Regions from separate parts of the Paenibacillus sp. FSL W7-1332 genome, predicted to be linked through region 1. Evidence: predicted binding sites of a transcription regulator. Region 1 holds the regulator's gene; each other region holds the start of a gene.

What was found. The regulator LexA, encoded in region 1, represses DNA repair genes until DNA is damaged. The targets are predictions, from matches to a motif close to CGAACATATGTTCG.
Region 2: a site for LexA is predicted at 3,096-3,109, ahead of addB (helicase-exonuclease AddAB subunit AddB). Genes of this name have one in related genera too.
Region 3: a site for LexA is predicted at 5,521-5,534, ahead of recA (recombinase RecA). Genes of this name have one in related genera too.

What each region holds. Positions count from the first base shown of each region.
Region 1 is NZ_CP150209.1:2,815,934-2,826,052, forward strand. It holds gene hflX (GTPase HflX) at 1-602, shown strand, start outside; gene MKX98_RS12520 (methionine gamma-lyase family protein) at 748-2,001, shown strand; gene MKX98_RS12525 (MerR family transcriptional regulator) at 2,084-2,494, shown strand; gene glnA (type I glutamate--ammonia ligase) at 2,555-3,883, shown strand; gene MKX98_RS12535 (hypothetical protein) at 4,093-4,503, shown strand; gene MKX98_RS12540 (sigma-70 family RNA polymerase sigma factor) at 4,662-5,198, shown strand; gene MKX98_RS12545 (hypothetical protein) at 5,266-5,979, shown strand; gene lexA (transcriptional repressor LexA) at 6,069-6,695, opposite strand; gene MKX98_RS12555 (LysM peptidoglycan-binding domain-containing protein) at 6,871-7,242, shown strand; gene MKX98_RS12560 (DUF896 domain-containing protein) at 7,508-7,714, shown strand; gene MKX98_RS12565 (hypothetical protein) at 7,876-8,400, shown strand; gene MKX98_RS12570 (HAD family hydrolase) at 8,445-9,236, shown strand; gene MKX98_RS12575 (FixH family protein) at 9,521-9,925, shown strand; gene MKX98_RS12580 (cupin domain-containing protein) at 10,026-10,119, opposite strand, start outside.
Region 2 is NZ_CP150209.1:2,169,131-2,179,249, forward strand. It holds gene MKX98_RS09425 (NUDIX domain-containing protein) at 1-199, shown strand, start outside; gene MKX98_RS09430 (Na/Pi symporter) at 196-1,167, opposite strand; gene MKX98_RS09435 (class I SAM-dependent rRNA methyltransferase) at 1,616-2,989, shown strand; gene addB (helicase-exonuclease AddAB subunit AddB) at 3,296-6,826, shown strand; gene addA (helicase-exonuclease AddAB subunit AddA) at 6,832-10,119, shown strand, end outside.
Region 3 is NZ_CP150209.1:4,806,023-4,816,141, forward strand. It holds gene MKX98_RS21540 (membrane dipeptidase) at 1-195, opposite strand, end outside; gene MKX98_RS21545 (stage V sporulation protein S) at 287-547, opposite strand; gene MKX98_RS21550 (TIGR00282 family metallophosphoesterase) at 677-1,480, opposite strand; gene rny (ribonuclease Y) at 1,608-3,149, opposite strand; gene MKX98_RS21560 (RecX family transcriptional regulator) at 3,509-4,246, opposite strand; gene recA (recombinase RecA) at 4,389-5,450, opposite strand; gene MKX98_RS21570 (competence/damage-inducible protein A) at 5,739-7,001, opposite strand; gene pgsA (CDP-diacylglycerol--glycerol-3-phosphate 3-phosphatidyltransferase) at 7,105-7,692, opposite strand; gene MKX98_RS21580 (YajQ family cyclic di-GMP-binding protein) at 7,952-8,443, opposite strand; gene MKX98_RS21585 (DUF4175 domain-containing protein) at 8,593-8,766, opposite strand; gene MKX98_RS21590 (helix-turn-helix domain-containing protein) at 8,844-9,872, opposite strand; gene MKX98_RS21595 (DUF3388 domain-containing protein) at 9,920-10,119, opposite strand, start outside.

The sequences.
Region 1 (10,119 bases):
ACGTATATATCGAGGATCAATTGTTTGCTACGCTGGATCCCACTTCGCGGGTGCTGGAGCTGCCGAGCGGCAAAGAAGTCGTCCTTACGGATACAGTAGGATTTATCCAGAACCTTCCTCATGATCTGGTAGCGGCGTTCCGTGCGACGCTGGAAGAAGCCAACGAAGCCGATCTGATCCTTCATGTGGTAGATGCTTCTTCGCCTATGCGGGACGAACAGATGGCTGTCGTTCAATCCATCCTCCAGGATCTGGGGGCAGCGGATAAACCGCAGATCGTTCTGTTTAACAAAAAGGATGCTTGTGAGCCGGGCCAGCTGGAAATGCTGCCGACGGGGGATGGACAATTAAAGATCAGCGCGTATGAGGATCAGGATTTGGAAACGGTACGCGAAGCGATTCAGGACCAGCTGTCCGGAGGGAACGTGACGTTCCGGATTCCGGCTGACCGCGGGGATCTGAATTCGGTTGTATACCGTGTCGGAGATGTGCTGGAGCAGTCTTTTGATGAGAATGATATCCTCTATGAGGTCCGGATCAATAAAGCGGATTATGAGAAAATGGGTTATTTGCTCCATGATTACGTTCAGAATGGATCTTAGTCATAGGTAGGAAATGCAATATAAGCCCCTGTACAGGGGCTTATATTGCGTGTTCAGGGCGGCTCGAAGTGGATGAGTTCTATGCAACAAAAATATATGTTAAGATGTGAGACATCATGTGTATAAGAGGAGAGAGCAGTTAGTCATGGCAAGATTTTCGCAAGATATACTCGAATTGAGCAGTGAGATTGAGTCCAAAATCGGTCAGCGTATACGGGAGATCGACGCTATTGTTGATTTTAATCAGTGGAAGGTAATCGATGCTTTCCAGAAGTTTCAGGTGAGTGATTTTCATTTTGCGGCTTCCACCGGGTATGCATACAATGATCGCGGCCGTGAAGTGCTGGATTTAGTCTATGCGGACGTATTTGGAGCCGAATCTGCCCTGGTAAGGCCGCATTTTGCTTCCGGTACCCATACGATCTCAACAGCACTGTTTGGTGTGTTAAGGCCTGGAGATGAGCTGTTGTATATTTCGGGCCGTCCCTATGACACCCTCCATAAAGTGATTGGCGAACCCGGGGACGGCACCGGGTCCCTTCGGGATTTCGGAATCGGTTATCAGGAGGTTGCGCTAACCGAACAAGGGGAGATTGATTGGGAGCGGGTAGAGAGGGCCATCACGCCTTCAACTAAGGTGATCGGTATCCAGCGTTCCCGAGGTTATGATTGGCGTTCTTCGTTCACGGTATCGCAGATTGGTGACATGGTCAGCCGGATCAGGTCTATACGCAAGGATTTGATCGTTTTCGTTGATAACTGTTACGGCGAGTTTACGGAGCGATTGGAGCCGACGGAGGTGGGCGTTGACCTGATGGCAGGTTCGCTTATCAAAAACCCTGGCGGCGGCATTGCTGAAACCGGCGGCTACATATGCGGTAAAGCAGCCTATGTCGATAAGGCGGCCTATCGGCTGACTGCTCCCGGCATCGGACGAGAAGTGGGGGCTATGCTGGGAACGACCAGAGGGATCTATCAGGGATTATTCCTGGCATCATCCACGGTTGGACAAGCGGTTAAGGGCAGCATTTATGCTGCCGCGATGTTTGAGGCGGTAGGATTCACAACCAAGCCGGGCTGGCAGGATGAGCGAACCGATTTGATTCAGGCTGTATCGTTTACCGGTGCGGATCATCTGATCGCTTTTGTTCAAGGGATTCAGCAGGCCGCGGCGGTCGATAGTCATGTGGTGCCTGAACCTTGGGATATGCCTGGGTATGAACATCCCGTAATCATGGCGGCAGGTACGTTCATTCAGGGAGGAAGCCTCGAATTATCAGCGGACGCGCCGATCCGATCACCTTATATCGGTTATATGCAAGGCGGCTTAACCTACTCCCATGTTAAATATGGTGTGCTTATGGCCCTCCAAAGCATGAAAGATCGTAAATTGTTGTGAGTTATCCTTACATGCGGTTGACGTGGTTGATCAGGAAATGTACAATAGGATCAGAATAGACCACTTGGAAGGTTGATGAGATATGGGTGATGAGATTCGGAGGAATATGGCGTTATTTCCGATAGGCATTGTTATGAAGCTTACGGATCTATCTGCCAGACAAATTCGCTATTATGAGCAGCATAACTTAATTGTCCCAGCCCGTACGTCGGGCAACCAACGCCTGTTTTCCTTCAATGATGTGGAGCGACTGCTAGAGATTAAGGCTTTGATTGAAAAAGGTGTTAATATCGCCGGCATTAAGCAAGTAATGAACCCTGTCACGAAGGAGTCAGAAGAGGCTACCGTCATTACTCCTGATACCGAGAACAGACGCCGTGAGATGTCTGAGTCCCAGTTGCGACGTTTGCTGAAGCAGGAATTGATTACCGCTAAAAGACCGGGTCAGGTTTCATTGATTCAAGGGGAATTATCCCGGTTTTTTAATAAATAAGGATTGCCATGCTGTAATTCATCATTCAATCTAGTTTTTATTTAAAAAGGAGAGGATAAAGTGAGTTATACCAGAGAGGACATTCTACGCATTGCCAAAGAAGAAAATGTTCGATTTATCCGCTTGCAATTTACAGATTTGCTTGGAACGATTAAAAACGTTGAAATTCCTGTCAGCCAGCTGCCTAAAGCGCTTGATAATAAAATGATGTTCGACGGTTCATCCATCGAAGGTTATGTACGGATCGAAGAATCCGATATGTACCTGTACCCGGACCTGGATACCTTCATGATTTTCCCTTGGGTATCCGAGGATCGCGTTGCGCGTCTGATCTGTGATGTCTACATGCCTGACGGCACACAGTTTGCAGGAGATCCGCGCGGCATTCTGAAGAGAGCGCTGAAAGAAGCCGAAGAGATGGGCTTCACTTCCATGAATGTCGGTCCGGAGCCTGAATTCTTCCTGTTCAAAACCGATGAAAAAGGCAACCCGACCATGGAGCTCAATGACCAAGGTGGATACTTTGACCTCGCGCCTACGGATCTTGGCGAGAACTGCCGCCGCGATATCGTATTGACACTGGAAGAGATGGGCTTCGAAATCGAAGCTTCTCACCATGAGGTTGCTCCCGGCCAGCACGAAATCGATTTCAAATATGCAGATGCGATTAAAGCAGCTGACCAGATTCAAACGTTTAAATTGGTAGTGAAGACGATCGCTCGTCAGCATGGACTGATTGCAACATTTATGCCAAAACCGCTATTCGGTGTGAACGGCTCCGGCATGCACTGTAACCAATCGCTCTTCAAAGGCGGAGAGAACGCGTTTGTCGACGAGAGTGATGAGCTTGGCTTGAGCGTAACGGCTCGGCACTATATGGCGGGTATTCTTAAGCATGCACGCGCGTTTGCCGCGATCACGAACCCAACGGTTAACTCGTACAAGCGTCTCGTGCCTGGTTACGAAGCACCTTGCTACGTTGCATGGTCTGCAAGTAACCGCAGTCCGATGATTCGTATTCCTGCGTCCCGTGGTCTCAGCACGCGCATCGAAGTGCGTAACCCGGATCCGGCGGCTAACCCTTATCTTGCTCTGGCCGTCATGCTGAAAGCAGGCTTGGACGGCGTTAAGCGCGAGCTGTCGCTCCCGGCTCCAATTGACCGTAACATCTACGTGATGACGGAAGAAGAGCGCATTGAGGAAGGCATCCCTAGCTTGCCTGCAAACCTGAAGGAAGCACTCAACGAGTTGATCCGCAGCGAAGTCATCTCCGATGCACTCGGTGATCATGCGTTGGCTCACTTCTATGAGCTGAAAGAAATCGAATGGGACATGTACCGCACGCAAGTTCACCAATGGGAACGCGATCAGTACATTACAATGTATTAATAGAGGAATCCCTTGCGCCGTAAGGCGTGAGGGGTTTTTGTTTTTGGGGGCAGATGGTGGTGGAATGATAGTTATTCTTGTTTCACCCCCAAAATGCCCCTATTTTAGAATGGGTAGCTCATTTAAACAGGGCTTGTAGGATTTAGTTGAAATCATATAAAGTAGTGGGGCAGGATGAATGTAGTGGATGAAACAAAGGAGATCAGTAAATGGCGACTCTAAACGACCATGAAGAGAAAGGGACCCGAGCTGATTTCACCTTTATATCTCGTATTCCTGGTGAGGATGAAGGATGCCAGGTCAATTTTAAGTTTTATCAGGATAAACGAATCATTTATGATTTGAATTTTGGGTGGACGAATTTGACGATCCGGAACTTTATCTCGGTAACTGCTGAATTTCCGCTGGAGTACTTAAATGGTTTTAAATTAGATGGTTTATTTATGTCATTTGAAAAACATTTATATCAGCTGAGCTGGAAGCCCATGGAACAAGAAGGAATCTATCAGTTGCGTTTTTACGGATCGGAACAGGATTTTCAGTTAAAGGCCGACAAGGAATCTGTCCGGAGATTTGGTTCCCAATTTAAACAGGACTGGGATGAGGCTCCGCTGGTTTGATAATAGTCATCATTTTGACTTATGGTTATGGAGAATCGTTCATAGAATGCAACTACTACAGAATCACCCTCTATAAGGGGAGATTCTTTTTTTTGTTTTTTTCGGAAGAGGGGAACCTTTGCTGACCTCCATGACTCTAATTAGATGAGGTGAATCGGTTGGAGCTGGAATACTTGAAGCAGATGACGGTGATGGACACACAGACACTGGATAAAATCATGAGCTTGTACGGAAATGATATCTGGAATTACGCTTATTTTCTGACCAAACAGCAAGCACTGGCAGACGATATTGCTCAAGATGTGTTTATTAAAGCTTATTTTGGCATACATACATTTCGCGGTCAGGCGTCGTTAAAAACGTGGCTGCTCACGATCACACGACATACCGCGTTCCGGTACAAAAAGGCTTTTTTCTTTCGGAAAGTGACCCTTAAGGACAGACTGCACATCGATGCGTCAAGTCGGTCCGCGGAACTGGAGTATCTGGACGGGCAGTACACGGATGAAATATGGGCCATGATTATGACTTTACCCAGGAAGTTTAGGGAGGTGCTCATCTTGGACCTTTACTATGAGATGTCAATCAATCAGATTGCGGAGTTCCTTAACCTAGCGGCGGGTACCGTAAAATCCAGACTGTATCGGGCAAGGAAAAAAGTGCAGAACCTGTTAAAGGAGAATGGAGATGAATGAGGATAAACCAGACTGGTATTCCCGGGTTTCAAAGGGACCTTTTCCAAATGATAAATTTACGGCTGAAATGAAAAAAAACGTCCAGATGTCCGTGATCCGTGACGAAGGTAGGCCTAAGCGCCGAAAGTATCTACAAGTTGGCTTTACAGGCGTGCTGCTGCTTCTGGTTATGATACTTGCCATACAGCTGCCTTTTGACGTTGAGGAACAACAGAGAGCTGGGGATGTACCACCACATAACGAGGAGACAATTCGGGCGCAAGGCTTTACAGATCAGGGAAGGCTCAGTGTGGTTGCTGTGGAAAAGGAAAAAATCACGACACTGGGAGCTCCTAGCTGCTTCGGTATCGAAACGGACCAATCGTTTACCGGAAACTACATCGTACGATATAGCTATAATGAAGTTACGGATGAAGTAACCACGCTGGATGATCTTACTTTTATTCAGCCAACTTCTGCAGCTGTCCATATGGTTCGATTGCCGTTTCAGGATGCGGATGTATTTATACTTGCACCGCAATATCAGGACTGTCATGCCATACAGATCTACGCATTCGCCGTGGAGCATGATACGGGCAAGGCTGTGCAGCTCAGGTTTCAAGATGAATTAACGGTGTCCTATACTTCCTATTACAGACCAGGTACTGCACCCATGGTGAAAGACAATAAGCTTGTTCTGCAGTCCACGGAGGGACCAGGTGGGGAAGGCTCGCCGGATTATAAACCTACACGGATGTATCGGCTGGATCTTAAACAAGGCATTATGGAGCATACAAACTAGCTATGATCAAGTTTCGTGATCTGTATAGAAAAAGCAAGAGGTTACCATCCAATTAAGGGAGGTAACCTCTTATTCATAGATCTATGAGATTAGTGGACATCCCGGAAGAGTCCGATTACTTTACCGAGAATCGTAACATGGTTCAGGCGCAGTGGCTCGTAGGTAGGATTCTCCGGTTGCAATCTTACATGATCCTTCTCCTTATAGAAGGTCTTTACAGTTGCTTCGTCTTCTTCTGTCATCGCTACTACAATGTCGCCATTGTCTGCAGTTTGCTGCTGGCGCACAATGACATAGTCACCGCTGTGAATGCCAGCTTCGATCATACTGTCACCGACAACCGACAACATGAAAACCTTATCGTCTCCTACATAATGCTGCGGGAGCGGGAAATAATCCTCAATGTTCTCCATGGCTGTAATAGGAACACCTGCAGTGACTTTACCAACAACAGGCACTCTGGCAATGGTGTGGGTAAACAGATTCGCGCTATCGGACTCTTCTTGGCCAAGCAGCTCGATTGCTCTTGGTTTCGTAGGGTCACGGCGAATTAGGCCTTTCTTCTCCAAACGGTCAAGATGTCCATGGACCGTTGAACTGGAAGCTAGTCCGACAGCCTCTCCGATTTCCCGGACAGAAGGCGGGTAACCCTTGCTACGAACTTCGTTGCGGATAAACTCTAAGATCGCCAGCTGGCGGCTGGATATTTTCGACATGCCGTATCAACCCCATTTAGTAACGTTTGGGAAAATTATAACATAGAACTTCCGTTCGTACAAACATAAGTTCTAAATAAAAATAGAACAAATGTTCTTTTGGGTATTGAATCAAACAAGTGTTCGTGTTAATATAAATCCATAAGAGAACACTTGTTTGGGAGATGATGATTCCATGTTGAAATACAGTACATACCGCAGCATTTATGAGAACGTTCCAGTGCAAACGATGAAGTCCCCGGAGACTTGGATCCACCAATTAAAGTCCAGAATGGCATCCATTCCTTTTATAAAGCTTTTATTCATCCTGTTGATCGTAGCTTCTTTTTGGACAGGGGCATACTCTGTTTTTGCCGGGGGGATGGACAAGCCTACTGGGGAGAAGCAGGTTATTGTTCAATATGGTGATAGTTTGTGGCGGATTGCTTCCCTTCATAAACCGGCAGATATGGATACACGAGTATATCTTGATAGCATCCGAAGAATGAACGGATTGAAAGGTCCGGATATACAGGCCGGAGAGGTGTTGTCTTTACCAGTCTGGTAATGGGATGATACTACGAGAGGCTCTTTCCTTATATATGTCTCAACTTCTCGCTTCATATTTGTAGTCTTGCCTGACGATGTGATTTCACGCAGTATAAGCGTGTTTATAATAGACGAGTATTGATTTCTTAACAATGAGGAGCCCATATATAGGCATCATATGTTCATATTTGTTCTTAATAAGAGTTTGTAAGGGCGCTGTTGCCTTGACAAGCTCTTTTTCACATGTTTAAGTTATACATGATATCGGAATTGGAGGAGAAGTCATGGACATCGATACTTTGGTTGAACGCATCAATGTACTAGCAAGAAAACAGAAGAGTGAGGGATTGACCGCGGAAGAGCTCAAAGAACGGGCTGAGCTTCGGGAAATATACCTTAACAATATTCGCAGTAACTTTAGACAACAGCTGGAATCGATCGAATGGGTTGATGAAAATGAACAAAAAGGCGGCCCGCGATTAAAGCATTAGTCGATGAACTGGCATCTGGATCTACAACAGTGGATTCAGGGACCAGATAGTAGGATAGAATTATAATACTTGGGGTGCCGATTATTCGTGGGAATCGAATACGGTAACCCCAAGTTTATATGGATTGGTAATATTTTGAAATTGAGTCCAGGGGGAACCATATGTCACGATCATGGGAAAGAAAAGTCAACAAAAATATGTCACAGCTCAACAAGCAGCGTAAGAAGCAGGGGCTGACCTCGTACCAAGGCTCTGCCGTTAATGATAAGCATGACGTGTTTAAAGGACGTAAGTATGTACTTCCGTTAGTGCTTGTTGCATTGGCTGGTTTGTATGCGCTTCTCGGAACGGCGACGTCACAGGCAGCCGGTGGAAGCAATGACGTGTTGAATTGGGTTGGTGTCAGCTTGTATATTCTGTTGGCGCTTATGATTTTCTTACGCAAGCCTTACTTGAAGATTGAGCGTGCTTCCGTATCCACGATGAAGTTCAATCGGGAACGTCGTTTGGCTGTATCCGATATCGAGAAAATCAAATTGGCTTCGGGCTCTGTTGTGATTCAAGGCAAGGGAAAAGCAGGCAACTGGGTATTCTCGCGCATGATGAATCTTTATGATACGAAAGCGATGGGCGAAAGATTGGAAGAGTTCGCAAAGACTCATCAAATTCCAGTGGAGCATAATTAACAAATAAAATAGAGATCACAGTGTATATGAGGAGTGGGAGAGACATGCCGATAGCTGCGGTTTTGTTTGATTTGGACGATACGTTGTTGTGGGATGAACGTAGTGTGGAAGAAGCGTTTGAAGTGACTTGCCAGGCCGGAGCGGACGAGACCGGCGTTGATGCCAAAGCACTGTTGGCCGCAGTACGGGAAGAAGCGAGAGCATTATATGAATCCTATGATACCTTTGCTTTTACCAAAATGATCGGAATTAACCCTTTTGAAGGCTTGTGGGCTAATTTTACGGCTGGATCACAGCCTGAATTCAGACAGCTGCAGGAGCTGGCACCCGTATACCGCAAGGAATCATGGCGGCGCGGACTTCAGCGCCTGGGCGTTGATAATGAAACCTTGGCCCAGACGTTGGCCGAACAATTCGCTGCTGAACGCAGAACAAGACCATACGTATATGAAGAAACGTTTGAAGTTCTGAAGGAACTGCAGGGGAATGTAAAGCTGCTGCTTCTTACGAACGGAAGCCCGGATCTGCAGCAGGAGAAGCTGGACGGTGTTCCAGAACTGGTTCCTTATTTTGATCATATTATCATATCTGGCGATTTTGGCAGAGGAAAGCCGGATGTTTCCATCTTCCAGCATGCACTCGACTTGTTAGGTGTCGAGGCGGATCAGGCCGTGATGGTAGGAGATAAGCTGACCACAGACATTAAAGGCGGAAATGCGGCTGGACTGCATACCGTTTGGATCAATCGGGTAAACCGACCTCATGATCCTTCCATTCAACCGAAGTTTGAGATCAAACATTTATCGGAGCTGCACACCATCGTAGCATCCCTATAAACCATGCAATAAAGAGCTTACACCTGTATACTTGGTATTCTACTGTACATAGGAACAGCCATAACTGCAGAATTCTGCGGTTATCGGCTGTTTTTTTGTTGGTTATACGATCGGACTTCAACCTTGCAGCTGGCTATGATAAACGTCACACAATTGTAAGCTGCATGAGATAGAAGTAACAGAATAATGAGATATAATGGAATAGGTAACTTAACGAGGTTTGGAAATGACCATTACGTGAATGAACCAATACATAGTCCTATTTTGTAAAAGAGGTGTAGAGCATGACCCGAAAAAAAATGGCCCTAATTGCAGCTATGGTGCTGATGGCAGTTGCGCTTGCCGCATGCAATGACAGCAAGGCAGAATCCGGTGACGATGTGATGGCCGAACCCATCATCGTCGAGCTGTCTCTGACGCCGGAGAGCATTAAGGCTGGCGAGAAGGTACTGATCGAAGCGAAGGTGACGCAAGCCGGAAGTCCGGTGGAAGATGCGAACGCTGTGGAATTTGAAGTCACGCTGGAAGGCGGCGGCGTTCAGGCGAAGGTCCCGGTTAAGCATGATCAAGGCGGGGTATACAAAATGGAGAAAACCTTCGATGAGGCAGGAACCTATCGGATTGTTTCACATGTCACGGCGAGAGGACAACATTCCATGCCGTTAAAGGAACTGAAGGTAACAGAGTAACGCATCACTAATAAATAAGGCAGCGCATGATCCGGGAAGCGGATTGTTGCGCTGCCTTATTTCATTTTCCTGTTCAATCAGCTTCCATGAGCCTTAGGGCTTATTGGAATTGAGGATCTTCTACCGGTGTGGCTACCCACCCGTTCTCCTCAATGAAAAGACGAACGGCGATGATTTGCTTGTTCTCCATCAAT
Region 2 (10,119 bases), 650 kb from region 1:
TCATTACTATCTGGTTAAGGCAGAAAAAGGCAGCTTAAAACCCCAAATCGAGGAAATCAACGGGGTGGACTGGTTCGAGCCTTTGGCCGCATGGAGGAAGCAGCGCAGCAACGGATATAATAATAATGATATCATCCTGCGTAAAGCGCTAACGCTGCTCGAGGTTAGCGTTCCTGCGGATGAAGATATGAAATTTTAGGTCTGTGCCCGCTTGTTCCAGAAGGGCAGATAGCATAGTGGGAGCGCGATAAGCGAGCATACGATATTAAACAAGGTTTGCGCATGGGCGATTTGCCCGGCCGGATCCGCTGCTAACCATCCGGATACGGCAGTTAAGCCCGATATGAACGGGGTAAAGAGCAGGACTCCGCCGATATTCAGCCCCATATGGGACCATGCCACGAATCGCCCTGCTCGGGTACTGCCGATGGCTGCGATAAGCGCTGTGGCGCAGGTGCCGACATTGGAGCCAAGAACGATGGCAACGCCGATCTCCGGAGGCAGGGCGCCACTGGCTGCAAGCCCCATAGCCATAGCGATGACAGCGGCACTGCTGTGCATCAGAGCAGTCAATATCGTTCCGGCTGCAATGCCCCAGAGGACGCTCCGCGAAGCGTGGTCCAGGAACCATTGGAACACACCGAGGCTCTGAAGGGTCGGGCCGATGGATTGCATGAATTGTATAGCAAGCAGCACCAGCGAGAATCCGGCGACAGCAAGGCATAAAAACTGGCTGCGGATCAAATTGTTTTTTAACTTGTCGTAGCTCGAAGGCGCGCGCTCGCTGACGAGTACGGCCCCGACCCATAGCATTAGCGAGAGGACAAGCAGCGGCATGGCGGCTTGTCCAATCTGGAGGCTGATGAGCTCGGTGGTTACCGTTGTGCCGATGTTCGTGCCGAGAATAACGCCCAGGGTACCGGCGAGGCTTAACAATCCGGCATTGGCAAAACCGATTGCCAGCACGGTTACGGCGGTACTGCTTTGCAACAGAGCCGTAACCGCCGTGCTGGCGATCATGCCCTTAAGGGGCGTGGATGTCGCTTTATGGAGCCACTTATGCAGCAGCGGACCGGCCCAGCGTTGAAGGGCAACCTCCATGACCTTCATGCCGAACAGGAACAGGACAAGACCATAACAGATGGGAAACCAGAGTGAGGATAGCATGATGTTCTCCTTTTAGAGGTTGTTCAAAAAGCTCTCTTTTGATAAGAAAACCAATCGAGGCCAATCAAGGATGAGCGACCGCGATTCAAAGGTAGGTTTTCTTGCGATATAGAATTTCATCAGCTCTGCTGATAACGAATAAATTCTATATCTAACACGAAGTAAATCAGGAAGTCACTCAGCATCGAATTTTGAATTCAGCCGGGCCTTCTGGTGCTCACGTACCAAACGTACGCTCCGCTCCTCAGTCCCTTGCTTCATCCAACCTTCTCGGTGCTGAAAACCGACCTTTTTGAACACGCATTTTTAGTGAAATAAAGTGGGGATATGAAGCATCCGCTGCTGTGAAAGTCAGGCGATAAACTTTTTTTCTTAATTACGTATATGACCCTTGGCGGACATGCATGCCTATGGAAATGGCCAGGGATAACTTAAGGAGTGAAATACAGTGCCATCGGTAATTTTGGAGCGCAGTCGAAAAAAGAGACTGGAGCAGGGGCATCCCTGGGTTTATAAAAGCGAGATTGCCTCTGTTGAAGGTGAACCCAAGCCGGGGGATATCGTATCGGTACTAAACCATCAAGGCCGCTTTCTCGCCTCCGGTTATTACAACCCGCAATCGCAAATCACCGTACGCACCGTTTCGTACGAGCCCGTTGAGACGATGGACAAGGCTTTTTTCGCCGCCAGGTTTCAGGAATGCCTGAAACACCGGGAACGGTTTATCGGAGATGAGAACGCCTACCGGCTGGTATATGGCGAGGCGGATTTTCTGCCGGGGCTGATTGTGGACCGTTTTGATGACGTACTGGTCATGCAGCTGCTGACGCTGGGGATGGATCGCTGCCGTGAGGACATCGTGAACGCGCTTGTCGAGGTGGTCCAGCCGAAAGGAATCTATGAACGAAGCGACGTGTCCATCCGGGAACTGGAAGGGCTGGAGCAGCGCACGGGTATTCTATACGGGGAATGTCCTCGCCACGTCACGGTGACGGAGAACGGCCTAAAGATCAAGGTGGATATCGAAGAAGGCCAGAAGACGGGATATTTCTTTGATCAGCGCGAGAACCGGGCATCCATTAAACCGTTAATGAATGGTTGGGGAAGCCGCAGCGGGATCACGCTCCAGACGGTGGAACGAGACGGTGAGAAGAAGACCTTACCGGTGAACAAAAGCGGAAAGGAAGTTACTTTTCCTTATTGGGATGGAGCCACGGTGCTGGAATGCTTTTCGCATACGGGAAGTTTCACGCTGCATGCCTGCCTTTATGGCGCCAAGAAAGTGACCTGCCTTGACATATCGGAGCATGCCATTGAAAGCGCCAAAGAGAATGTGGAATTGAACGGATTCCAGGAGCGCGTGGAGTTTGTAGTGGACGATGCCTTCCAATATTTGCGCAATCAGGTGAAAGGGCTGGAGGAACGCGAGTTGCGTGCGCAAGGGGATCAGAAAGTGGATACCTCCAAACCGCTGACCGCAGGAGGCGGACGTTCCTGGGATGTGGTTATTCTGGACCCGCCGGCTTTTGCCAAAACCAGGTCTGCCGTTAAAGGGGCTTGCCGCGGATATAAGGACATCAATCTTCATGGCATGAAACTGGTGAATGAGGGCGGTTATTTGGTTACGGCAAGCTGCTCGTACCATATGCGGCCGGATTTGTTCCTGGAGACCATTCAGGATGCGGCAAAAGACGCCGGAAAAATTCTGAGACTCGTGGAATGGCGTGCGGCTGGCAAGGATCATCCGCAAATTCTCGGGGTCGACGAGGGGCATTATTTGAAATTTGCCGTGTTTGAAGTGCGCAGCAAATCGAAACTTTAAAGTGCAGCAGCACGGTAGAAGCGAAGGATCTTGCCATGGTGGGTGAACCACAATGGCAGGGTCCTTTTTTTGTATGCCCGCAATAATTTGGAATGGGAATGAAATCCAAACGTATGTTCCATCAAACGATACTTATGCTATACTAGTAATCAGCATCTTTTTTGATAGAGAACGAACCAAGACAGGGATTTTATATGAATTTTGATGCATTTGACTAATAGATTCAAGGGCATGATTTCACCGGAAACGCAGCTGTTTTGAAGGGTGAAGGAGTCCTTTTCGGAGACGATGTAAAGGAGGCATAGCATGAGCATTCAATTTGTTATTGGCAGGTCGGGCAGCGGCAAGAGCACGTCGATCCGCCAAGAGATGATCGAGCGATTGGAGCAAGATCCCAAGGGGAATCCGATGATACTGATCGTTCCCGAGCAAGGGTCCTATGAAGCGGAGCATGCACTCGTTAATGCGGGAGGCATTCGCGGGATGATGCGCGCGCAAGTGCTCAGTTTCCGTCGACTGGCTTACCGTGTCATGCAGGAAACCGGCGGGGCCGCGAAGGTGGCGATCAGCGAAGAAGGCAAGCGCATGCTGCTGTACAAAATTTTGCGGAGGCGCAAAGAAGAGCTTCAATTGTTCGGTGCTTCGGGAGAGCAGCATGGATTTGTCGGTAAGCTGAGCGAGCTGTATACAGAAATGAAGCGCTATTGCATTGATGCTGCCTGCGTGGAGGAGCAGCTGGGACAGATGCTGTCAGGCTCTGGGAATTCTCCGATGCTTCGGCGCAAGCTGGAGGACATCGTAACGGTTTTTCGCGATTTTGAGCTTGAGATTTCAAGGTTCTACATGGATGAGGAAGATACGCTGGCCTCATTGGCAGAGGGCGTGACCCAATCAGAGTATATCAAGCGCGCGGACATTTGGATCGATGGCTTCCATGGCTTTACGCCGCAGGAGTACCGGGTGCTCCGGGAAATTATGACGCATGCCAACCGCGTAACGATTGCGTTGACACTGGACAAGCCTTATACGAACGGGAATGTTCCGCATGAGCTGGATCTCTTTCATCCTACCGCGGTGACGTACATAAAGCTTGAAGGCATTGCCGATGAGATGGGGTTGGATATGGAGCATCGTATTCTGCAACCCGATGTTCTTCCGCGGTTTCAAGAGTCCCCTCTGCTTGCCCATCTCGAGCGCGGTTATGATCGGAAGAAACGTTGGACGGAAGCTGCCCGTGACGGAGTTACAGTGAGCCATCCGGACGGCAGCAGGGCAGGTCTTCTTCTGCATGCTGCCAGTCACCGCCGGGCTGAAATTGAAGGGGCTGTACGCGAAATGGTGCGTCTCGCTCGAGAAGAAGGAGCAAGATACCGGGAAATGGCCGTGTTTGTCCGGAATATGGGAGAATATGAGCATCTGATAGGTCCTTTGTTCAGGGAACACGGCGTTCCTTATTTTCTGGATCAGAAGCGAAGCGAACTCCATCATCCGCTGGTCGAATTTATTCGCTCTGCGCTGGATATCATCGGACGCCGCTGGCGTTATGAGGACGTATTCCGCTGTGTGAAGACGGATCTGCTGCTGCCGCTGGACGGATCGCTTACCCGTGAGGACATGGACCGTCTGGAAAACCATGTGCTGGCTTCCGGAATCCAGGGCACACGCTGGACGGATGGACGCCCTTGGAAGGGAATTCCAAGTCTCTCATTAGAAGACGGAGAGAGTGAGGTGCGAAATCCGCATGGGATGCAGGCGATTGAGTATGCCAGAAAGGTGATTACGGAGCCGCTGCATGCGTTTGAGAAGCGGATGAAGAAGGCAACGAATGCGATGGATCAGAGCACGGCAGTCTACCGGCTTCTGGAGGAAGCCGCTGTTCCTGAGAAGCTCGAGCTGTTAAGCCGCGCTGCCCTGGATGCCGGGCGTCCTGAGGAAGCCAGGGAGCATCGCCAGGTATGGGGGGCAGTGCTTGACCTGCTCGATCAGATTGTGGAGATGATGGGTACGGAGAAGCTCAGCACCGAATTGTTCACGGGCGTGCTGGGTACGGGACTTACGGAGATGAAAATGGCTCTGGTGCCACCTTCTCTGGATCAAGTGCTGATCGGCAGCATGGATCGGACACGGACGGGCGGGGTGAAATATGCTTTTCTGCTCGGCATTAATGATGGTGTTCTCCCAGCCCAGTTCCAGGACGATGGGATCCTGACAGAACCGGAGCGTGTTCAGCTCGAAGACCGCGGCTTGGAGCTTGCTCCAAGCATATCCCGCAGACTGCTGGATGAACGGTTCCTGATTTATAATGCTCTGACTTCGGCCAGTAATCAGCTGTGGGTCAGCTATCCTGCGGCGGACGATGAAGGCAAGACGTTGCTGCCATCCGAGGTCATCCGCCATTTGAAGCTGATGTTTCAGATGGAAGAGGTACCATTGTTTCCAAGACCGCATGCCGGGCAATCAGCCAGTGAGCAGGAGCATTATGCCGCCCGTCCGGATAAGACGCTTGCTTATTTAACGGGGCGGCTTCGTGACTGGAGGAATGGTGAGGAGATTCCGGACTTTTGGTGGCATGTGTACAACTGGTATGCGGAACAGCCGGAATTAAGGCCACGTCTTTCTTCGATGCTCTCGTCCTTGTCTTACCGGAATGAAGCCCGGCCGCTTAAGCAGGAAACCAGCAGGCAGTTGTACGGAACGAAGCTGCGGACAAGCGTATCCCGGATGGAGCGCTTTGTTTCGTGTCCTTTTTCCCATTTTGCTTCTCATGGTTTGAAGCTGAGAGAACGGCAGTTGTACCGTCTTCAAGCTCCTGACATTGGGCAGCTGTTTCATGCTGCCTTAAGCAGCATGGCCGTGAAGTTTCAATCACAGCATCGAAGCTGGGGAGACCTGACCGCGGAGGAATGCCTGCGCGAGGCGGAAGCAACAGTCGATCGGCTTGCACCCATGCTGCAGGGTGAAATTCTACTGAGCTCCAAGCGATATGGATATATTTCGCGCAAGCTGAAAAACATCGTGGGCAGAGCGTCCGTAATTTTGGGTGAACAAGCAAGGCGCGGCAAATTTGAGCCGATCGGTCTCGAGCTCGATTTCGGTCCCGGGAAGCCGCTGCCGCCGCTGACGTTTGAATTGCCGAACGGGGTCAAGATGGAGATTGTCGGGCGCATTGACCGGGTTGACATGGCACGCGGAGAGCATGGGATCATGCTTCGAGTCATTGATTATAAATCCAGCCAGAAGGATCTGCGGTTGCATGAGGTCTATTACGGGTTATCCTTGCAGATGCTGACCTATCTGGATGTGCTGCTGACGTTTGCGGAGGACTGGCTCGGCGAACAGGCCTTGCCTGCGGGAACCTTGTATTTCCACGTTCATGATCCAATCCTGCAATCCGCAAACGGCATGACGCCGGAGCAGGCGGCAGAGGAGCTGCTCAAACGATACAAAATGAAGGGCCTGCTGCTGGCAGACCGCGAAGCGGTCTCCCTCATGGACTCGTTCCTTGAAAAAGGACATTCGACCATTCTGCCCGTCGCCGTCAAAACGGACGGCAGCTTCTACAGCAGCGCGGCCGTGGCAACGCCTGACCAGTGGAAGACCTTGTTGTCCGCCGTGCGGGAGAACATGCTGAATATCGGCTCCAGAATTACGGGAGGCGATGTCGCGATTGTGCCGTACCGGATTCAGCAGGAGACTGCCTGCACGTACTGTTCCTTCCGGCCTGTATGCCAGTTCGACGACGCAATTGAGGGCAGCGAATATCAGCTGCTCGGTAAACCGGGTAAAGATCAGGTTTGGGAGATGCTTGGACATCCGAAGGGAGGAGAGAGCCGGTGAGAGAGATGATAGCAAAACCTGAGGGCAGCATGTGGAGTGACGACCAGTGGAAAGCCATCGCGCTCTCGGGCGATGACATGTTGGTTGCAGCTGCGGCTGGTTCAGGGAAGACCGCCGTGCTGGTTGAACGGATCATTCGCAAAATCCTCGACGATTCCGCGGGGTTCAGCGTTGACCGGCTTCTTGTGGCTACGTTTACCAAGGCAGCGGCTGCCGAAATGCGGGGACGGATCCGGGAAGCGCTTGACCGTGAGCTGGACCGGGATCCGGACAACGAGCATATTCGGCGCCAGCTCGCTTTGCTTGGCAGGGCGTCGATTACAACGCTGCACTCCTTTTGCATGGAAGTCATTCGGCGATATTATCAGTTAATACCTCTGGATCCGGGATTCCGCATTCTGAATGAACATGAGGCGGATTTAATGCGGCAGGATTTGCTGGAGGAGCTGTTCGAAGAGAAATACGGCGAGGCCGAGGACGATTCGGAGAGCCGTTTTGTAAGATTGGCGGACTGGTTTAGCGGCGAGCGAACAGATGACGCGCTGTACCGACTCGTGCAGCGTCTCTACGATTTCTCCCGCAGCCATTCTTGGCCGGCACATTGGCTTAGGGAAACGGCTGCCGGCTTCCAGGTGCAAGATACGGAGGCTCTTGGGCAAACGCCATGGGTTCAAAGCATATTGGCGGATGCGCGGTTGGCCTTGAATGGAGCAGCTGGCTTGCTGCAACAAGCCAGAGCAATCGCGATGCAGCCGGGAGGTCCTGCGCCGTATGTGGACAATCTGGATGACGACTTGCGCCTCGTCGTCTCCCTGCTCGAGGCCATCGATATTTCGCCGTGGGAATCGTTGTACGGCATTTTCCGCGAGGTGTCTTTCGGCAAGCTCAAATCCGTTCGGAAGGATGAGGTGCTGCCGGAGCTCCAGGAACAGGTTAAGGAATTGCGCGATAACGTGAAGAAAATTGTTAACGAGCTGAAAAGTGCATTGTTTGGCCGTCCGGCATCGGAGTTTTTACAGGAACTTCACACGGCAGCGCCGCTGATGATGGAGCTGGCCGAGACGGTTATCGCTTTTGGCGAGCGATACCGGGAGGCCAAGGCAGCCAAAGGCATGGTCGACTTTAACGACCTTGAGCATTATTGCCTCCATATTCTTCGCCACCCCGATTCCGTGCCGGGCCATATGATGCCTTCCGATGCGGCGATGGAATATCGCGAGCAGTTTGATGAAGTGCTGCTTGACGAATATCAGGATACGAATAGCGTACAGGAAGACATTGTACGATTGATCTCCCGGGAAATGCCGGGCAACCGGTTTATGGTCGGAGACGTGAAGCAGAGTATTTATCGGTTCCGCTTGGCGGAGCCGGGACTGTTTCTCGATAAATATAAGACGTTCTCTTCCGACGCGAGCACGGCTCAAGCCGGCATTCGGATTGATTTGGCCCGTAATTTCCGCAGCCGGATGGAAGTGGTGGATGCCGTCAATTTGCTGTTCCGGCAGATCATGAATGAATCCGTAGCCGAGATTGCCTATGATGCCCGGGCTGAGCTTGTATGCGGCGCTTCCTTTCCGGAGCAGGAGATTCAGGATGGGACGAACCCTTACATCCCTGAATTGCTCCTGATTGACCGCCTTGGAAAAGGGGGGGAGGAGCAGTCCGAAGACTCGGCTTCCGAGGAAGACGGGGCTCATCTTGAGGTTGAGGCGCTTGAAATGGAAACCGCCCAGTTGGAGGCTCGCGCCATTGCCCGCAGAATCCGTGAGATGACAGGCGAAAGCGGGAAGCCGCTCATGGTGTACGATAAGGGACTGAAATCGATGCGGCCCGCAGGGTACGGGGACATGGTTATTTTGCTGCGCTCAGCCATGGTATGGGCACCGTTAATTATAGAGGAGCTGCGTCAGGAAGGAATTCCGGCGTTTGGCGAGCAGAACAAAGGATATTTTCAGGCGACGGAAGTGGAGATCATCTTATCGCTGCTGCAGGTGATTGATAATCCTCGGCAGGATATTCCCCTGGCTTCCGTATTGCGCTCGCCCATCCTCGGATTATCCGAGGAAGAGATGGCACAGGTGCGCCTGTGTGCCAAAGGGACTTATTACGATGCGCTTCAAGCGGCAGTCGCGTTAAGCAGCGTCCCGTCGGTCATGGATTCGGCGCGCCCTGTGGGCTTAGTGGATGGCAAATGGACCCCAGGCGTAGAACTGGAAGGCTTGGCCGAAGCAGCAGCAGGTCATGAGCTTGTGGTTGGCAGCCTTCTTTCGGATGCTCCGCCATCAGCGGAAGGTGAGAATATCGAGATATCCCCGGAGCTTGGCTCAAAGCTCGGATTGTTTATGGATCGGCTTCAGCGCTGGCGGCAGGAAGCCCGCCAAGGAAGTTTGAGCGATCTGATCTGGCGAATTTACAGTGAAACGGGCTATTTGGATTGGGTCGGCGGTCTGCCCGGCGGCAAGCAGCGTCAGGGCAATCTGACTGCTTTGTATGACCGGGCCGTGCAGTATGAACAGGATACAGCCTCCAGAGGGCTCTTCCGCTTCCTGACCTTTATCTCCCGGCTACGGGAGCGAGGCGGGGATCTCGGCACGGCCGGCGGTACGGAAAGTCAGGGCAACGCGGTGCGCCTGATGACCATCCACAAGAGTAAGGGGCTGGAGTTCCCGGTCGTTTTTGTAGCGGGATTATCCAAAAATTTCAACCAGCAGGATTTGAATTCCCCTTTCCTGATGCATAAGGAGCTAGGCTTTGGACCGAAGTTTGTGGATGAAGGCATGCGCGTTAGCTATCCGACGCTGCCTAATCTGGCGATCCGGCGCAGGTCACAGCTGGAGCTGTTGGCTGAGGAGATGCGTGTGCTTTACGTTGCCCTTACCCGGCCTAAAGAGAAAATGATCCTGGTCGGCACGGTGAAGGATTTGCCGAAAAAGGTAACTGTGTGGGCACAAGCCGACTTTAACCCGGAGCTTCTTCTGCCGGATTACGTCCTTGCCCGGGGCCGGAGTTACTTGGATTGGATCGGCCCGGCCGTGATTCGCCATCCATCCGCGGGTGTGCTCCGCGAAAAAGCGGGTTTATCCGGGGAGACAAGCTCACGCGTGTTGGGGAAAGATCGATCGCAATGGATATTTTCGATCGAGACGCCGGAATCCTTGGCGCAGGGCATGACCGGCATTGAGGAAGACACGCGGGCGGATAGCGACGATCGGATGAATAAGCTGAGTGCCCTGCGCAAGCTCGAGCCGATTGTTCCGGTGGCTGGTATAGCCGAAGCGGAAGATAAAGGTGGA
Region 3 (10,119 bases), 2.0 Mb from region 1:
GAGTTGTGCCAGCACCCGTTCAAAGGATGGTCTCCCCCATTTCTCAGATAAAAAAACAGCGAACACCTGAAGGGCCAGGTCGCCCTCCTCCATGCGCTGCAGCGTTACATCCAAATGCGGGTCGTCCGCAAAGGAGGCTTGGGGAGCTTCCCACATTTTGCTCAAAACATCACAGTGAAAATCAACCGTACGCATCGCGCCGCTCATCTCCCTTCTGAACTTGTCACAGCAAAAAGCCTGTTTACACCAAGTAGAGTAAACAGGCTAATACCTCAACATTCGAAATTTATCTAGGTTCTACGATCAATTTAATTGCCGTCCGGTCTTCGCCATCAATCACAATATCCGTAAAAGCAGGGATGCAAATCAAATCCACCCCGCTCGGTGCTACAAATCCCCGGGCAATCGCTACCGCTTTAATGGCCTGGTTCAGTGCTCCCGCCCCAATCGCTTGCAGTTCCGCTCCGCCCCGCTCCCTAAGAACTCCAGCGAGCGCCCCTGCAACTGAATTAGGATTGGATTTTGCTGAAACTTTTAATACTTCCATGGTAAGTACCTCCCCTGGGAATGTTGAGTGATGGTTTGCTTCCGCTTACTAGATGTTATTCGTGAGAGGGGAAAAAATTCCTGCTTTTTACCATCCGTTCCTAATTTAATTAAACGGATTCCGTCTTTTTTAATCCATCCGCCATTCGTCTTCGTACATGCGGATTTTCTGTATCTTCCGGGCTCTTCCCGTGTCCTCATCCATATCCACGCATACGGCATGGAACTGCCATTTGCCTTCGTCGACCTGGAAGCGGGCAGGAAGCTGGGTCTTGAACTTATACATCACCGCATCGCGCTGCATGCCGAGGATGCCTTCCTTGGAGCCCACCATGCCGGTATCCGTAATATAAGCTGTTCCTCCCGGCAGTATGGTATCGTCATTGCTTTGCACGTGGGTGTGCGTTCCGACCACCATCGAGGCGCGGCCTTCCAGATGCCATCCCATCGCAATCTTCTCCGACGTCGCCTCAGCATGGAAGTCCACCAGAATGCACTTCGTCTTCTGGCGAAGCTCATCCACAATGTCATCGGCTGCGCGAAACGGGCAATCGATGGCTGGCAGGAAGGTTCGTCCTTGTAGATTCACGATCGCCAGCTGTTTGCCGTTCGCTTTGATGATTGTGTATCCACGCCCCGGTGTGCCGGGCGGAAAATTTGCCGGACGAATCATGCGCGGCTCATCATCAATAAACTCAAAAATGTCCTTGTTATCCCAGGTGTGGTTACCCAAGGTGATGCCATGAATGCCCCAATTGAAAAATTCATTGGCGATGGCCGAGGTAATGCCGCGTCCTGAAGCAGCATTCTCCCCATTGGCAATAATGATGTGCGGATTATATTTGGACTTCAGCTCCGGAAGAGAAGCCTTCAAAGCTTTACGCCCTGTACTGCCGACAATGTCTCCGATGAATAATACTTTGATGTCAATCACTCCTTCAGGGATGCTTGTCCTGATTCCCGGCAGGACCGTTCCCGATTCATAAATGTCCGAAACTGTATTTTTGGTACTTGAAAGATAAAAAGTGGCCGGATTGCGGCCACTTTTTAAGGTCCAAACTCTATTTCGCGTAATCCACCGCTCGGGTTTCCCGGATGACGGTGACTTTGATATGACCCGGATAATCCAGTTCATTCTCAATGGTTTTGGTAATGTCACGTGCCAAGCGGAATGCTTCGGCATCGTCGATTTTCTCAGGCTGTACCATGACGCGAACTTCACGTCCCGCTTGAATGGCATAGGATTTCTCAACGCCTTCAAAGGATTCGGAAATTTCTTCGAGCTTCTCAAGACGGCGGATATACGTCTCAAGCGTCTCTCTGCGTGCTCCCGGTCTTGCAGCAGACAATGCGTCAGCTGCGCCAACCAGCATGGCAATAACCGAAGTTGCTTCACAATCACCGTGATGAGAGGCAATGCTGTTGATAACCACCGGATGTTCCTTATACTTCTTCGCCAGCTCCACGCCGATTTCAACGTGCGATCCTTCCACTTCATGATCCAGCGCTTTACCGATGTCATGCAACAGTCCTGCCCGTTTCGCAAGCACGATGTCTTCGCCCAGTTCGCCGGCCATCAGGCCAGTCAAATAGGCCACTTCCATGGAGTGTTTCAACACATTTTGTCCATAGCTTGTACGGAATTTCAGTCGGCCCAGAATTTTGATCAAATCTGGGTGCAAACCGTGAACGCCAACCTCGAAAGTCGCTTGTTCTCCGTATTCGCGAATGCGTTCGTCCACTTCCTTGCGGGATTTCTCCACCATTTCTTCGATACGAGCCGGATGAATCCGTCCGTCCGCCACGAGCTTTTCCAAAGCTGTACGGGCAATTTCACGGCGAATCGGATCAAAACCGGAGAGAATAACAGCTTCCGGAGTATCATCGATAATAAGGTCAATCCCTGTAAGGGTCTCAAGCGCACGAATATTCCGGCCTTCACGTCCGATAATCCGGCCCTTCATTTCTTCATTCGGCAAAGTGACAACAGATACCGTGGTTTCCGCGACGTGATCAGCCGCACAGCGCTGAATAGCCAGCGTGATGATCTCGCGTGATTTCTTATCTGCCTCTTCCTTCGCCTGCTGCTCGATTTCTTTAATCATCTGAGCGGTTTCATGACGAACTTCCTGTTCAACATTACTGAGAATAATGCTGCGGGCATCCTCCATCGTGAGGTTGGAGATGCGCTCCAGTTCCGTCGTTTGTTTCTTGTAAATGGCATCGATTTGCTGCTGGGTCTCTTCTATTCGTTTCTCTTTGTTCGCCACTTGTTCTTCTTTACGTTCCAAAGATTCTATTTTTTTATCCAGCGACTCTTCCTTTTGCAACAATCTGCGCTCCTGCCGTTGAATTTCATTCCGGCGCTCACGAGTGTCTTTTTCAGCTTCGGCTCTAATTTTATGAACTTCGTCTTTAGCTTCGAGAACCGTTTCTTTCTTCAATGCTTCTGCTTCCTTCTTCGCACTTTCTACGATCTGCAAAGCGGCATGCTCGGCACTGGAAATTTTAGCTTCTGCAAGGGATTTGCGAATAAAATAACCGAACCCAAAGAATATAGCGGCTACAGCGAGAACGATTATGATCCACCAAATTGGATGCATCTGATCACCTCCTCGTTGTTTCCTCCAAGGCATTCCTTGGGAAATGTTCAATTGTCAGGTTACTCATTCATACATAAAATTTTCCGGCAGTGGAAGCTGCCGTCCATACTGCGCACGCCGTATCACGTACGCAAATCCCGCCTTAGCCAGCGGAATACATTTCACTATGAATTGGCGATTAAAGAATCTTTCACAAAGTAGTCACTTTTTTGGAAGGAAAAAGGATTCTAATTTATGATAAAAAGATTCATATTTATTTTAGTATTTATAAAAAGATATTGTCAAGGGAAAGCAATGGGTAAACGTCAGTTTCATCCAATGAAACCATTTCTTTCACGAAAAAGTATCCAAACTGCCCTTTATTCGAAATCTTCCAGCTCGTCGTCCCACTCGCCCTTTTCCTGATCCTCGTCAACCAGACGCTTGAGCACCTGACGCACCTGATCCCCGCCGAAGCCCCTACGCATTAAATATGCTCCCGTTTTACGTTTGCGATCCAGCAACTCTCCATGGGTTTGCTGCCATTTTTTCCGTCCCACGGCAAGCGCGCTCTCCAATTCGGCATCTGCACTGATCTCGCCCAAAGCCTCGGAGATCAGCTCCGTGCCGATTCCCTTCTGTCTCAGCTCCTGTTTGACCCACAGCCTCCCCTTCTTATGGCTTGTCATTCGCTGCTCTGTCCACATCTTGGCGTATAACGCGTCATCAATCAGCTTGTCCTTCTCCAATCGCTCCAGCGTTGTCTCTATGCAACTCGGCTCGAAACCTTTTTGCTGCAGACGCTGGGTGATCTCCTTGGCTGTTCTGGGTTTCCTGGACAGATGATTCAGCGCCTCTACATAAGCCCTCTGTCGTTCATCGGCCACGATAATTTCCTCAAGCTCTTCCTTGCGAAAAACATTCCCCTTGAACATCCGGTATTTCAGCATCACATCTTCATGAACGGTCATAAGGTACGGACCAAACGCGATTTGGTATCGGTGCTTGGGCTTTTTCAGCATTTCGACTGACGTTACAATCAAATCCTCATGGTCCGGAAAATGCCCTATACCTGATGCTTCTGCCTGCTCCGACATTTCCTTATTCTCTTCTTCCATATGTCGCTCCTCTCACTACCGCACCATTTCTGAGTAAAATAACCAAGACTGCATCTGGAAGTCTGAATAAATGCAAAGAAGACCGTCTGGCGTTACAAACACCGGACGGTCCTCAACACTGTAATCGATAACCAGCAATGAACTACTCTACTTTAAACAACTCTTGCTCTTCTAATTCCTCTTGTTCCTTATCCTTCTCGGAAGGCTCAGGAACAGCCGTGGTCAGATTGCTCGCTTCACGAATTTTGTTCTCGATAACACTAGCGATCTCCGGATTCTCTTTCAAGAATTGCTTCGCATTCTCCCGTCCTTGGCCAAGACGGTCACCTGAATAAGAATACCATGCGCCGCTCTTATCCACGATATCGAGTTCCGTTCCGATATCGATCAGGCTTCCCTCTCTAGAGATGCCTTCACCGTACATAATATCAAGCTCAGCCTGTTTGAAAGGTGGCGCTACCTTGTTCTTAACAACCTTAATCCGTGTGCGGTTACCCACCACATCGTTGCCCATCTTGATGCTCTCAATTCGACGCACGTCCAAACGAACCGTCGAGTAGAACTTCAGAGCACGTCCACCTGGAGTCGTCTCAGGGTTACCGAACATAACACCAACCTTCTCACGAAGCTGGTTGATAAAGATGGCAATTGTTTTCGATTTATTAATAGCACCCGACAATTTCCGAAGAGCCTGGGACATCAGACGAGCTTGCAGACCTACGTGGGAGTCACCCATGTCGCCTTCAATTTCAGCTTTTGGTACCAGTGCAGCAACCGAGTCAATAACGATGATATCAACTGCACCACTGCGTACCAGAGCTTCCGCAATTTCCAGCGCCTGCTCACCCGTGTCCGGTTGGGAGAGCAGCAATTCATCAATGTTAACGCCCAATTTGCTTGCATACGATGGATCCAGAGCATGCTCGGCATCGATAAATGCAGCCTGTCCACCAGCCTTCTGAACTTCCGCAATCGCATGGAGGGCTACTGTTGTTTTACCGGAGGATTCCGGTCCATATACTTCAATAATCCGGCCTCTAGGCAAGCCGCCGGTTCCTAAAGCTATATCCAATGCCAACGATCCGCTCGGCACAATCTCTACTTGCATGTGGGTGGATTCACCCAGTTTCATGATGGAACCTTTTCCGAACTGTTTCTCTATCTGACGAAGCGCCATTTCCAGCGCAGCACGACGATCTGACAATTGTTCCACAACCCTTCACTGTTGATAGTCATATCATACCTTGTTTTGACACGTTTGCCAAGCTTTTTTTCGAACATACATTCGTTTTTTTTTATTCCGCACCCCTTCCCGTATATGCTCCATGCCTTATGTATAAACAACAAGAACCGTGGCAACATCATACGATATGCCACGGTTCTTCCGTATTTCCCATTATACTTGGAACCGTTCGTAAATACAAGAAGAGCTGCCAAGCAAGGTGTAAATTATTTACTTTTTTCGAATAGCGGATATCCCTATTCTGCAACCCTAAACCTGTTTGGAGGCAACAAGACGCTGCCAAAGCCGGTAGAGCAGCGCCTTCGTAGCTCGGAGCCGGATCGTTTCACGGTTACCCTGAAGGTGCAGCTCGTGCACTTCCGTTTCTTTTCCCCGTTGAGACAATCCAATGTAAACCAGACCTATAGGCTTGCGTTCAGCATACCCTGGACCTGCCACGCCCGTTACCGATAAACCAAAGTCGCTGTCGGTTACCATCCGGACATGATCCGCAAGCGCTTCGGCAACCTCTGCACTGACGGCTCCCGGCGCATCATCCCCCTCAAGCAGCGCATGCGGGATATGCACAAGCTTCTCCTTGATCTGATTGGTATAACAGATGATCCCGCCAAGGAACATGGACGCGCTCCCGGGGATAGAGGTCAGCGTCTCCGCTACAAGGCCTCCCGTGCAGCTCTCCGCAGCGCTCAGCGTCCAGCTATGATCCGCCATCATATCGACGATGACCTTCTCAATGGGCACATCCTCGTTAGCATACATAAATTCCGGGCCTCTCTCCTGGATCCGGGCTTCCAGTTCATTCAGCCGCACCATGGCCTCAGCCTCGCTGGCTGCCTTCGTGGAGATCCGGACGGTGACCTCCCCCTCCTTGGCATACAACGCAATCGTCGGATCGGTCTGGGCCGTAATCAGGTCCTCCAGGCGCTTATCAAGCGCGGACTCCCCGATGCCTGCGAATTTGAGCATCTTTGAATAGATGGGAAGCTCTTCCGTAAGCACATGCTGCAGAAGCCAAGGCTTGGCCTCCTGCTCAAACATCGGCATCAGCTCTTTCGGCGGACCCGGCAACACAATGTAATGAGTCCCTTCATAGGATACCGCATTCCCGACGGCGAGGCCTGTTTCGTTCGGAAGCGGAGTCCCGCCCTCGATGGCCAGAGCCTGGCGCCGATTGTTCTCGGTCATTACGGATCCTCGTTCATGGAAAAAGCGTTCAATCCGATCCATGGCCATCCGATCAATATGCAATGAACGATTTAGAAAAGATGCGAGCGCATCCTTTGTCAGGTCATCCTGTGTGGGGCCCAGACCACCGGACAGAAGAACGATATCGGCTCTGCTGCTGGACAGCCGCAAGGCCTCCTTGAGCCTCTCCATGTTATCCCCGACAACGGTTTGATAGTATACATCGATTCCCATTGAAGCAAGCTGCCTGGACAAATACTGTGCATTGGTATTCACAATCTGTCCAAGAAGAAGTTCGGTTCCAACTGCAATGATTTCTGCTTTCATGATTCGTCCATCCTCCTGTGTCTGCTATCTCTTCACAAATACCCGCTTTCATAAAGTTCTTACCCTGCGGAAGAAAAAAGCAATAGGATTGCTCCTATTGCCGTTACGCCCCGGCACCTTTGAGAAGATGCCTGTTCTGGACAAAATATTCGATTCCCGAATAGATCGTAATCATCGCGGCAGCCCAGATTGCAATGACATCAAACGGAATTCCCAAGAATACAAACGGGAAATTATTGATCAGAAGCGCGACAATCGCCACAATCTGAATCACCGTCTTGATTTTCCCCGATTGACCTGCTGCAACGACGGAACCTTCCAGGAGTGCAATTTGTCTCAAGCCAGTAACCGCGAATTCTCTGCTGATGATGACTACAGCAATCCAGGATTCGCATTTGCCCATCTCCACAAGCGATATGAGGATGGCTGCCACCAGCAGTTTGTCCGCAAGCGGATCCAGAAGTTTACCCAGGTTCGTCACCATATTGTTTTTCCGGGCCAAATACCCGTCAATCCCATCCGTACTTGCTGCAAGTATGAATATCAATGCTGCAATCAATTGGTTGTAGGGAAGGACGAAATCATTCCACACAATAGGAGCCGGATAAAAATCAAAATCCACCAGCAGGAAAATCATCATGACAGGGATCAAGCAAATGCGGGCCAACGTGATACGATTGGGTAAATTCATGGGGCAACCTCCCTTGCAACGGGTTGTCTTGAAATTTTCGCAGACCCCGCGACTGTTATCCATCTGTACTTCAATAGGGTCGCTCTTCCCAAGAGCCTAAAGGGTTCGAAGCGTGAAGCGCTGTCTGTCATATTCATCCCCCAGTAATCTATGTATACGTTAATCCTTATATATCGTTTTTTAGTATAATATTTCCGCTCACGCCCTGTCAAAAGAAACAAACCTGTCCATCCCATCCTATATGAGCCTGTGGCGGCGTTTATTTAAAATTCGTGAACTGCAGGTCCAGAGAAAGATCCGCTTTGCGAAGCAGCTGCATGATCTGCTGAAGATCATCCTTGCTTTTTCCGGTTACCCGAATTTGGTCACCTTGAATCTGACTCTTGACCTTCAGCTTGGAATCACGGATCAATATGTTGATCTTTTTCGAATTTTCCTGATCGATTCCTTGCTTTAAGGTCAGGCGCTGGCGAACGGTACCCATGGAAGCCGGCTCGATCTTGCCGTACTCCACATTTTTCAGCGACAAGCCCCGTTTCACCATCTTGGTTTGCAAAATATCAATAACGGCGTTGAGTTTGTACTCGTCATCGGATGCAATGACCAGTGCGTCCTTGTCCAGCTTCAAGCTGCTCTTGCTGCCCTTGAAGTCAAAACGGTTCTCGATCTCCCGCTCCGCCTGATTAACCGCATTGTTAAGTTCCTGCATATCCATTTTGGATACGATATCAAATGAGTTTTCTGAAGCCATGGTGAATCCTTCCTTTCATTTGGCGATAATGCTTCTATTATAGGTAAAACCGTGAGCCAAGTCTAATCCTCTACGAGATCAGCGGGATAAATGTGAACGAAAAAGACTCCGCTTATCGCCAACATCCGGCGAAAACGAAGCCTGCTCCGTCAACTGCTAGCTTTCTCATCATGCACCGGACGGCGAAACATGCTCAGTATACCGAGCAAAATATGTGCCAGTCCAAAGCCTAATATGCCATATCCCCAGTCACTTGGAATCAAATAGTAGCCCAAGAGGCTGACGATAACGCCTAATCCGAATATAATCCAGTTGACCGTCACGAGAGCATCACCTCTTCCAGGAAGTGCAATAACAGCATGCAGCTGCATGCTGTTATGATGGCCTGGAGGACAGGCAATTATTCGATATCTGTCGTATCCGATGTACCTGTAGTACCTGTGGCATCCGTACCCGTGTTGTCCATCATGCCTGCGGAACCATCAGCCGGCTCCAGCAAGATACGCGACGTTGATTTTCCATCCGTTACGGGCTGGCCGCCAACCGTAATGGTGGTTGCAGCGGAGTTCCCTGATTTCACGTAAAGTCCCTGGCTATCCAGGTCAAAGCTGAGAGAATCACCATTCTCAAGCATTTGGAAAGCCAACTTCTCTCCGGAGGTATTGTAGCCACGATACACTTCTACCCAGCTCTTACCTTCGCTCGTTGCCACAATCTCAACCTTCACGGACGAGCCTGTTACCTTAAATACGGTGTTCTTGCCTTCCGTCCGGTCCTGCGTCACCGTCGTTTCTCCAGGCGTTGTATTTCCCGGTTCGTCGATGTCCGTGCCATCTGTTCCGTCCGTTGCGTCTGTTGCGTCTGTTCCTTCACCGTCTGTACCTTCGTTGTTACCATTACCGGTATCGTCCGTGGTGTTGTCGCCGCCCTGCGCTCCGTCACCTGGCGTGGCGGGATCCGTATTGCCCGTGTCTTCCGGCTTTTGCGCTTGATCCGTCTGCGTCTGATCATTATTGCTTACCGGAGGTTCTTCCTTAGGCTCATTCGAATTGATGGCCACCAAGTAAATGACAACAACGATCAAAATCGGGAATGTCCACATCAGCAGTGTAGGCAGCCATTTCATGTTCCGTTCGGCTGAAGGTCTGGCGGCACGTTTTTGAATAACCGGTTCCATCGTCGCTTCCGGTTCGGATTTAGGCACATCCTGTTTATGGCCTTCAAGCAGTTCGTCCGGGTCAATCCCCACCGCTTCCGCATAGGTTTTGATGAATGCCCGCACGTAAAAACTGCCGGGAAGTACTTTGTAATCCCCTGCCTCGATGGCTTCCAAGTATCGCTTGCGTATTTTTGTCATTTCCTGCACATCATCAAGGCTCATCCCTTTTTGTAGACGCGCCTCCCTTAATTGCTGTCCCAGTTCGGACATGCCATCACCTCCTACTTTAGAAATTCGTGGTCAAAGTCAAAACAATATTATAAATCGTCACTATAAGAGCCCGTGAACGTATCATAAACGATTTCCTCTTCCGGATTGTTTCGCAATTCGATTATAATATCGAAATCCTCATAGGAATATTCGGATTCGCGAACAAAAATATCCGGATGCTCGATCACCTTCGTGCTCTCCATCCCCATGATATCCTGCAGGAGCTGATAATGACGTTCGTTGGATC